DNA from 3 places in the Agarivorans sp. QJM3NY_29 genome. Region 2 is predicted to be linked to each of the others. Evidence: predicted binding sites of a transcription regulator. Region 2 holds the regulator's gene; each other region holds the start of a gene.

Region 1 (3,633 bases), 1.6 Mb from region 2:
CTTAATACCGCTTCTTTAGTTGTTTTGACAAATACTTTGTTGATGATGCCTATGACTTCGCCCGTATCTGGGTGGTATAGCGGACTTCCGCTATTCCCTGGATAGGCAGTAGCGTCGAGCTGATAGACATTATAGGGCGCTTTCAATCTTTTGAGTTGAGCAGGGTTTAATTCTCGAGCTGAACGCGCAGGTATCACGACCGGAGTAATACTGGAAATGATACCGCGGTGAGTGACAGGATAAAGTCCAAGTACTGCCCCGATAGGAAAACCGGTAAAGGCATATCGCTCGCCTTCCCTTACCGTTTGGTTTGACACGCGCATTGGCCTTAAGGGTTCTCCTTCAATTTTCAGGAGTGCGAGGTCGTGCTGTTGATTACTTGCCAGCAAGGTTGCGTACCTTAGTTGGGGAGACCGACCTTGGCCAACAAATACCACTAAGCGTTCTTTTTGTTGTTGATTTAAGGTTTTGGGAATGACATGGGCATTGGTCGCGATGACATTGCCGCTAACGGCAAATCCGGTACCACGTAAGGTGGCTCTTGGTGAGTTTAATTTGTTGAACGTTCCCACGCCGACCACCGAGGGCTTGATCTGCTCAATGGTATCGGCAAGTTGGCTTGATGCGGTGCTACTGTATAGCGCCAAGATGATAAGACTTACGATGACTGGAATGAGCCGCATATAGAGTTATTCCTTGAAATGCTGCCTCATATTAATTTTTACTCTAGGCTAGGGCAAGCTAGTATGAAAAGAACATCAAATAAAGTGTTGTGATAAAAACGTTATAACAGGGATGAATAATGATGAGTTTCAATTACGAAGATGCATTTTCGCGCAACATAGGGTGGCTTACCGACGATGAACAGCAACTATTACGCGGGAAGCGGGTGGCCATCGCTGGGGCCGGTGGGGTGGGGAGCGAACATATTGTTACCTTGGCGCGTTTAGGTGTCGGTAAATTTAATATTTCAGATTTTGATGAATATGAAGTGCATAACTTTAACCGCCAAGCGGGCGCATTCATGTCTACCGTTGGGCAAGATAAAGTTAAGGTGATGGAAAGTGTTTGCCTAGATATTAATCCCGAAGCCGAGATCTGTAGTTTTCCTGAGGGTGTATTTGAGCATAATGTTGACCAGTTTTTAGAGGGGGTGGATGTTTATGTTGATAGCCTCGATTTTTTTGCCCTATCGGCACGTAAGTTAGTTTTTCAGAAGTGCCTAGAGAAAAACATCCCTTTGGTGACCGCTGCCCCCCTCGGTATGGGCTGTGCATTTTTGTGTTTCATGCCTGGTGGTATGAATTACGAAGAGTATTTCCGTTTTGAAGACTGCCAAGATGAAAATGAGCAATATATTAAGTTTTTAATTGGTTTGTCTCCCGCAATGTTGCAGCGCCCTTATTTAGTCGATCCAAGTAAGGCCGATTTTCACGCGAAGAAAGGACCGTCGACGCCGATGGCAGTGAAGTTGTGTGCTGGCGTGGCGGCGACTTATGTATTAAAAATCCTTTTAAAACGAGGTGATTTAGTCACCGCACCCCATGGTTTACATTTTGATGCTTACCGGAATCGTTTTAAAAAAACCTGGCGGCCAATGGGCAATCGGAACCCTTTGCAACGGTTGGTGTTTAAGATTGCGAAAAAAGTGGTTTTAAATTGAGGACTTAGCAACTATTCGCTGAAATATAGTGGGAGTCGTTGCTTGATTAGAGGTGTCAGTAAATTTTACATATCGCTCATGAAAACGGATGTCATTTTATTTAAATTATTGTTTTCTAATTGTTTTTTAAGTTGGCATTTGAGTTGCATTGATATACTTGTATTTAACTCTGCGATGACCAAATGGACGGGCAATATGAATAAATTAAAATTGACTGGTATGGCATTAGCTTTAGGTGTTTCAAGCCTTTCGGCAAATGCTGTTTTAATCACGGATTGGGATTACTTAAACGACGCGGGTTTCGGCACTGATTATGTCTCAGAAGCTGGCGACGCAACAGGGATTAACGCTTCAGGTGCTACCTTAGATGACTTTGATACACTCTTTGCTGGTGAGCTTCCTAAAACATTGGCTTGGGGCCAACCTTATAAAGAGGTTAACCCTAACGAATTGCAAAGCTCTTTAATCGTTGACGATGCTAAAACTGGCTCGGTAACCACCAGTGTAGTGAATGGTGTTGGTGCTCTAGCTTTCTCTGAAGGTACAGGTTTAACCCATGAAAACTGGGGAGTAACGGGTGATACTTTGGTATCGGCGACCTTATTCGATGGTTTGTTTTTAGGCCCAACATCTCCAGTGGTGTTGCCTCCAACGGCTGGACCAACGCTACAATTTGAAATTCAATTTGAAGAAACCTACAACCACCCTACTGGCGGCGTATGTGAATATGGCGACACTTTAGATGGTGCAGTTGGTATCAATGAGGCTGGTTGTGCCGATTTATTTACCATTGTATTAGACGACAGTGTTTCTTTCACTCAGGAAGGTGATGCGATTTTCTTAAGCAATAGCTTCACCATCCCTGTAGACGGCTTAGACGATTATGAATACACCTTAACAACTCGTTTGTTAGGTCTAACATTCGTTGAGAATGTCGATTGTCCAGAAGGTAAAACCTGTATTGGTTTCTTAACTGAAGAAGATGATACCAATACTCTTGAAGCTGCATTTGCTATCTCAGCCAGAGAAGTGACAGAACCTGGTACCTTAGCTATATTTGGTTTAGGTTTATTAGGTTTGGCTGGTTTGCGCCGCCGTGCTTAAGGCTTAATAAAAACGTCGCTAAGAGTTAGCGTCATTAGTTGATATTAAAAGCGCAGCCCTGTACTGCGCTTTTTTGTTTTTGAGTCCTTGTCATTGATATTATTTAGCTGCTTTTAACTCTGGCGAGTGAGTGGGTTGCTTTAGATCGAAAGCTTTGAGAGTGCCTTATGATTCGTAATAAATACATAAAAAATTTGGCAAGCTATCCGGTGATTGGGCCGATGGTGAGAAGTGGTATTTCACTGCTAGTGAAACGAGAAGCAAAGTTAATTGCTCAACATTTTGCCGAGTATCTGCGTCCTGTGGTTGCTTATCGTCCCGATATCGTGCATGAAGCGTTTAGGATCCGTCATGACGTTTATTGTGAAGAACTAAACTTTGAGCCAATTCGAGACGATGGGATGGAGCAAGATGAGTTTGATGAATATTCTCGGTTCTGTTTGATCCAACACAAACCCAGTGCGGATTTTGCAGGTTGTGTGCGGATTGTATCCCCAAGTCATAAAGATGAATTACTTCCTATCGAGAAATACTGCGCGCAGGCAATTGAAGGCGCGAAATTCCATCCGGATCAATTTGAACGCTCAGAAATATGTGAGATCTCTCGTTTAGCGGTACGACCTCAGTTTCGTCGTCGTAAAGCGGATAATTTTGAAGGCGCGGCAGCGGGTGCCATTAATGAACAAACCTACTCAGAAGAAGAGCTACGCTGTTTTCCATTTTTGGCGATAGGTTTATATTTGTCGATAGCTTCGCTTGCAGTACGCTCCGGCACACATCATGCGTTTGTCATGATGGAACCTCGTTTAGCACGCAGTATGAGCTTTTTAGGGATCAAGTTTGAGCAGCTCGGGGCCGCTATCGAC
Region 2 (3,633 bases):
CTTGAGTCGCAGCAAATACGTTCGTGACTTAATTACAGACAGCTTGGAAATCGACCTGCAAAACGAAACCATGCATAGTGATAAACTCGTTACCGTTTATGGCCCATCCTACGAATTATATGGACGCGGAATGAACGGTGATTTAGCCAATGAAATAGTGACTTTATTAAATGATATCGAAGCGGTTTACCACAATCCACAAGAATAAATTAGCCTTTTTAGCAAGCCTGTTACTCATCAGTTGGGGGGCTCAAGCGCTTGAAGACGACTTCAATAAACAAATTGTCGTCGATGCCGACCGTCAACAGGTTAATATCAAAGAAAATCGCGTCACTTTTTATAGTAATGTCGTCGTGACTCAAGGCTCGATAAAAATGCGCGCCGAAGAACTGAGCGTTATCGGAAGTGAGCAAAAAGGCAGCGAAGTGATGATAGCAAAAGGCAAACCAGCCACCTTCTATCAGCTCTTAGATAATGGTAAGCCCATTGAAGCAGAGGCGAACGAAGTGCGTTACGATTTGAAGACTCAAACGCTTACGCTTACTAACAATGCACTGCTGAAGCAAGAAGAAAGCTTAGTCAAAGGTCAAATGATTAAATACAGCATTAACAAACAAGAAATGGTTGCTCAGGGCGACCAAAACAATCGGGTGACCACCATTTTCTTACCCCAACAACTCAACAAAGTTGCCCCCAAGGCCACGCCTCAACCATGAGTACCTTAATTGCAGAAAACCTTGCCAAAAGTTACAAGGGGCGCAAGGTCGTTAAAAACGTGAGTCTCAATGTTGAAACTGGAAAAATTGTCGGTTTATTAGGGCCCAATGGCGCTGGAAAAACCACCACTTTTTATATGGTGGTTGGTTTAGTCCCAAGGGACCAAGGGCGGATCCTAATTGACAACGAAGATCTGTCAAGTACCGCCATGCATACCCGGGCTCGCAAAGGCATAGGTTACCTACCGCAAGAAGCATCTATCTTTCGTCGCCTCTCGGTAGAAAAGAATATTTTAGCGGTCTTAGAAACACGTAAAGACCTCGATAAACAACAACAAATGGGCGCGCTCGATGACTTACTTGAAGAGTTTCATATTGGTCATATTCGCAAGAATTTAGGCATGAGTCTGTCGGGCGGTGAACGTCGCCGAGTAGAAATTGCCCGCGCTCTAGCTGCCGCACCTAAGTTTATTTTGCTTGACGAACCCTTCGCAGGCGTGGATCCTATTTCTGTTATCGATATAAAAAAAATCATTGAACATCTTCGTGATCGCGGTCTGGGTGTATTGATCACCGACCACAATGTAAGAGAAACACTAGATGTTTGTGAGCACGCCTATATCGTTAGCCAAGGCGAACTGATAGCCTCAGGAAAACCTGAGGAGATACTTAAAAATGAGCATGTGAAACGAGTTTATCTCGGTGAACAATTCAAGCTATAGTTAAAGTATGTCCTCAAACGCGATAATAAAAAGAAGGAACAGCGGTAATTAATGAAAGCATCTTTGCAGTTGCGTCTTGGTCAGCAATTAACCATGACCCCCCAGTTACAACAGGCCATACGCTTACTCCAGCTTTCGACGCTGGATCTGCAGCAGGAAATCCAAGAAGCTTTGGAGAGTAATCCTCTGCTAGAAGCAGATGAAGCGCAAGCAAATGACGCAGACTCGGCTGAATTTAAATCAGCCAGCGAGCAAAATAGTGATGCAAACAATAGCCAAACGGAGATCGATAGCAGCCAGATGGAAACTGGCGATGCCATTAGTCAAGATACCGTCGCAGACGATCTTCCGGTTGACTCAACTTGGGATGACATTTACAGCGCGAGTTCGGCTCCTGCCAGCTCTTCATCCGGTAGCAGCAGTGATGACAACGACATGTTGTTTCAAGGTGAAACCGTTGACTCCTTACAAGATCACTTGCTCTGGCAAATGCGCCTCACGCCTTTTAGTGAAATAGACCAAGCGATCGCCCTCGCCATCATCGACGCAGTCGACCAATCAGGTTACCTGACCCAAGATTGTGAGCAATTACTTGAGGGACTACGTTCGATTGAAAATAATGATTTAGATGTCGAGTTAGATGAAATTGAAGCAGTACTTAAACGTATTCAGCACTTCGATCCAGTTGGTATTGCTGCCCGCTCTCTACAGGAATGCTTACTCATCCAATTAAGTCGTTTCAGCGAACAAACACCTTGGCTGAATGAAGCGAAAGACATCGTATCGAATCATATTGACGTATTAGCAAATCGAGATTTTCGTTTATTGGCCCGTAAAACCAAGTTAAAAGAGGAGCAGCTACGCGAAGTGATGCGGCTGATTCACACCTTAGAGCCAAGACCTGGTAATGCCGTCGAACCAAATCAAGCCCAATACGTAATTCCCGATGTCTCGGTGATTAAACGTCAAGGTCGCTGGGTGGTTGAACTCAATCCTGACGCGATGCCAAAACTACGCATCAATTCACATTATGCATCGATGACTAAAACCTCGACCAACGCCAACGATACCCAGTTTATTCGCAGCCATCTGCAAGAAGCAAAATGGTTCATCAAGAGTATTGAAAGCCGTAACGAAACCCTACTGAAAGTCTCTAATTGCATCGTGCATCACCAACAAGCTTTCTTTGAATATGGTGAAGAAGCCATGAAACCGATGGTATTGAATGATGTTGCCGAAGCGGTTGAAATGCATGAATCCACGATCTCTAGGGTCACGACTCAAAAATTCATGCATACCCCTCGCGGGATCTTCGAACTCAAATACTTTTTCTCTAGCCATGTGGCTACCGATGGTGGAGGAGAATGCTCCTCAACAGCCATTCGTGCATTAATTAAGAAACTGGTTGCTGCCGAGAATACCAGTAAACCACTCAGCGATAGTAAAATCGCTGATATTTTGGCAGATCAAGGCATCAAGGTGGCTAGGCGTACGATAGCTAAATATCGTGAGTCATTGGCTATTCCACCTTCTAACCAACGTAAGAGCCTTATTTAAAGGCCACTATAAAGGGGACGACATCTATGCAAATTAACCTTACTGGACACCACGTAGAAATCACTGAGTCTTTGAGAGAATATGTCCACACTAAGTTTACTAAGCTACAACGACGATTCGACCAAATTAATAATGTCCATGTTATTCTCAATGTCGAAAAACTGAATCAGATTGCCGAAGCCACTATACACCTAAATGGTGGTGAATTATTCGCCACTTCAGAACACGCTGATATGTACGCGGCCATCGATAGCCTCATCGATAAGCTCGATCGCCAAGTCATTAAGCATAAAGAAAAACTCACCAAACATTAGTCATAGTAATGCAAATAGATAAAGTACTAAGCTTGGACTGCACCCAAAGTGCAGTCCAATGTTCGTCAAAAAAACGAGCATTGGAATTGATCAGTGAACTAGTTGCGAAGCAACTCGACACCACATCTAAAAGTATATTTGAAAGTTTATTAAATCGTGAACGCATGGGCAGTACTGGCATTGGCCAAGGCATCGCGATCCCTCACGGTAGAATAGGCAATCAATACCATGCGACCGCAGTATTATTACGCTGTACTCCGGCGATTTCCTTTGACGCCATTGACAATCAAGCCGTTGATTTAATATTTGCCTTACTGGTTCCCG
Region 3 (3,633 bases), 280 kb from region 2:
AAGGAGGCGAGACAAAAAAGCTTTCTCCTTGTTTGAACAAGGCCGTGTAAAATGCACGGTTCAAATCCTTCACATTAAAACTAAGCTTTTTACCAGTTTCAAAATACACTTCACCATCTCTGTTAAATACCGCAACACCATCGCCTATCTTGCCCATCGAACGACGTAATGCCTTCAGCTCAGTGACCAATTTTTCAGATAGGCCTGCGTCGGAAAAATCCTTAGGAGCAACTTGAATCGAAGATAACATCTGCTTATAAGCTTTGAGTTTTTCATTCAATTTAGTCTCAACAGTGATCGTTCTTTCACGAAGTAATTCTTCATGTAAATAAATACTTTCTGTTCTGAAAGAATTAAAACTTAGACTCGATAGCAGCACTACGATGATGAGGATAATGGCACTGAGCGTGCCAACAATTTGAAGTTTAAATTTGTTCATATAAGCTCTCTATGTATCACTTCACAAATCAGAAAACAGTCAATATCTCGACCTAACTTGGCCGGGATGAATATATGACTTAGATGGGAGATAGAAATAAAAGATTAATTATTGTAGCACTTCTGCTTACCCTCTCGTTTATCGTTTATATATATATTAGATGATTTTTAAGGGCTTAGAAGCAAAACCTTTAATAAATTTCTCTCAATGAAGGCAGAGGGAAGTCATTTACTTTTCCGGTGTGATTTTTTTGTGAATAAGCAAAATACCTAGAATAAGACAAATGCCATATATTAGACCGCTAGAATATATATTCTAGATTAAAACACTATTCCATATGGCAGCTGCAGAGGATTTAAACTTTGCATAGAGTTGACTACAGTGTTCAATTCCAGAAAGAACAATATTTTACAATACAAAATCGCATTCAATAGACCAGTGCCGTTATTTGAGTCCGATATATTCTCGACTCATTTAAAAATAGCATTTAGTAAATACCGCTCCACCAATTGATAAAAACTAATTGAAGGGAGCTGTCTCGAATAACTGACACCTATCGATGTGAAACCGCTACTAGCCATTTAGAGCTATTTTTATGCGCACCTGAATGCCAGCATATACAAATAATTTTAGCGCATCGCAACGAATACCAAGCCTAATGCAGCGATGGTTCGATTCGAATAAGTCCCCACAGGCGCATCATCGATGCGAATAAACCACCCTCAGATTTACTCGAAGGGTTACTGAGAGTTCTCTGTTCACGCAGCGACAAGAAAACGCTTGGGAATAAGTATTGGTATCTGGCTTCTGCTAAGAATATAAGCCTAGCGGAAAACACTCTTCGACAAGGTATAGCTGTCGATCTGGTTTAAGCATCAGAGCGAGATAAATCTTAGCGCTTGATTGGAGCTTGACGGCCATCTAAGCATTGGCCAGTTGCTTTTTTATATCACCGACATAATGCGTGAGGAATCAAAAGCATTAATCGCTAGCTTTGCTGCTTCATCTAAAATAGCCTGCAACACTCACCTCTTGTTGACCATTGCTCCCCCAGTTGAACTGAACTAAGTGGTCGATTGCCAGACCAGCCTTGAGAGTTGTTTACAATGATTATCCCGATCACAAACAACCCGATACTGCATTCTCGGAGGGAACAGGGTCGTGCGCGGCAAATAGCAGTGCTTACTTATGCCTTCAAGCGGATGAACGATGGCATAAGGTAGATGTCACAGTGTACACTGATGACTTAAGCTAGTTAACTGACTCATCTAAGCCCCATACGTTATTTTTAAACATGTAATTAAATTTTTATAGGCACAACCTGCGGATGTATTTAAATCTAATTGGCTGGTATTTTTAAAGCTTTGCTTAGCGATAATAATATAAAAACAATTCTATATACAAAAGTAGATTTCCGCAACACAAATCAGGCAAAAACCCATTAAAAATAGACACTTATATAATGCCGTTTTCTAAAGTAGAACTGCATGTATTAGTTGTGGTTCATATATATAACCAAACAACTAATACAATATTATCCTTGTACAAGCCAATTTAAACTCACAAATCATCAGGAACAATAATTATTCTATGATTCCTTCCTGTCATAAAGCTAACAAATACAAATCATCAATTAAATAAACGATTCAGTGACCAAGAGAGCACCGTCAAGTCAATAACGAGTCCCTCTCCCACAAACTGTACTTCCCCCTTGAACTATCAAAAGAATAATCGAATTTGCAAAAAGCGAATACCTAGTTTGCATTTCGAGAAATGTATTCTATTTCAATAAGAACTAAGCGATAAGTAATTGAAAAATAAAAATATAATAAAACTGGCATGAAACTGGATTACTCGGTAATCAACAGCACCTAAAACCACCAACGCTAGCGCGATCCAGTCAAGGTATCAAATTTTCACAAAATACTCATGCAATTCACACTCTGTTCAAGCATTCTAACAACAGTATTCACTTCATTAGCCAGCCAGGCAGGCGTTATCTACAGTATCGAAAAACCAGGCATTCAAAGCTCTCAAGTGAGCGGATTAACCCTCACCGAAGATTTTGACCTACTATCGAACAACAGCCTAGCCAAGGGTTACCAAGCCGATTTTGGCTATTACTCGGTAAATAAAGGCACCGCGAAGATCCACAAATTTGGGGTTTATGGGGGGGCATTTGGCGAAGGGAAATACCTATTTATTCCGAATAACAGCGCTGTAAAATTAAGTTTTGACCAAGCCGTCGGGTATTTTGGTTTTTGGTGGAGCGCAGGTGATAGTGGTAATCAATTGCGTATTACCACCAAGTCTGAAAACTTAATGTTTGCCACTCACCAAATTTTAGATGCAGCCGTATTGGAACCCGAGCACTACGGCAGCCCAACGAGAGTGAGCGGAAATAAACGCGAGCCTTATGGCTATGTCAATTTATTTGCAGAAACAGAGGCTGATAAAATAGTCTCAATCGAGTTCTTTGGCCGAAACTTCGAAACCGATAATCACACAACCAGCATCCAGCGCGAGCGCATTACTGGTTTAACATTAGCGGCGGTCAGCGTACCTGAGCCCAAAAGCAGCTGGTTAATCGGCTTGGGGTTGTTACTATTGATGATTCGTCAGACTAGGTGCAGGCAGCGAACTGAACACGCTCGATAGAGCCTTTGGGCTCTGATACCTAAAGGATAATCCGAACAGTGCTGGCGGTTCGGTCACTGCGCATTCTCCATAAACTAATTCTTATTTATAAATGTAAAAACGGTGCTAAACCTTTGCTTAGCACCGTTTGACAAGAACATCGTGTAAATATTAGCGTGAAAACCGCCGACTATTTCACCATATCTTTAATATATTGACCCAATTCAGAGTGGTGCATAATTCGAGAAACCGGAATGATTTCTTTTAACGGTCCCCACGCAAAAACATTGACCGGAGTATGAGTATGCGTGCCCGTACCCCAAACCGTATTTTGGCCCGTCGCATGTTGGCGCGCTAATACGTTACCGCGGTCGTTATAAGGGAAGAACGCGTCGAAGTCATTAATAGCAGGCACATCATTCGCAGATAAGTAGCTATGCATTTTTTTATAGTATGGATTTGGCTTGGTTGCCATCACATGAGCTGCTTGCTCAGAGGTAATCGAAAAATCACTATTTGCGTTCACAATTTCAGCTAAATGATCTGGAGTTTGTTGC

Evidence for each region. Region 2 encodes sigma-54, which starts transcription at its own class of promoters, with help from an activator protein. Its sites were predicted from a motif close to GTTGGCACGNNNNTNGNNT; they were not measured.
Region 1: a site for sigma-54 is predicted at 1,794-1,812, ahead of ACRRS0_RS03285 (THxN family PEP-CTERM protein). Genes of this name have one in related genera too.
Region 3: a site for sigma-54 is predicted at 2,273-2,291, ahead of ACRRS0_RS17835 (Npun_F0296 family exosortase-dependent surface protein). Genes of this name have one in related genera too.

The regions. Positions count from the first base shown of each region.
Region 1 covers NZ_CP194036.2:724,420-728,052, forward strand. Annotated here, with positions in the region: gene ACRRS0_RS03275 (S1 family peptidase) at 1-683, opposite strand, end outside; gene ACRRS0_RS03280 (ThiF family adenylyltransferase) at 803-1,663, shown strand; gene ACRRS0_RS03285 (THxN family PEP-CTERM protein) at 1,859-2,767, shown strand; gene ACRRS0_RS03290 (PEP-CTERM/exosortase system-associated acyltransferase) at 2,935-3,633, shown strand, end outside.
Region 2 covers NZ_CP194036.2:4,219,450-4,223,082, forward strand. Annotated here, with positions in the region: gene lptC (LPS export ABC transporter periplasmic protein LptC) at 1-208, shown strand, start outside; gene lptA (lipopolysaccharide transport periplasmic protein LptA) at 171-716, shown strand; gene lptB (LPS export ABC transporter ATP-binding protein) at 713-1,438, shown strand; gene ACRRS0_RS19060 (RNA polymerase factor sigma-54) at 1,490-2,995, shown strand; gene hpf (ribosome hibernation promoting factor) at 3,022-3,309, shown strand; gene ptsN (PTS IIA-like nitrogen regulatory protein PtsN) at 3,318-3,633, shown strand, end outside.
Region 3 covers NZ_CP194036.2:3,943,951-3,947,583, forward strand. Annotated here, with positions in the region: gene ACRRS0_RS17830 (methyl-accepting chemotaxis protein) at 1-439, opposite strand, end outside; gene ACRRS0_RS17835 (Npun_F0296 family exosortase-dependent surface protein) at 2,369-3,097, shown strand; gene ACRRS0_RS17840 (alkaline phosphatase) at 3,267-3,633, opposite strand, start outside.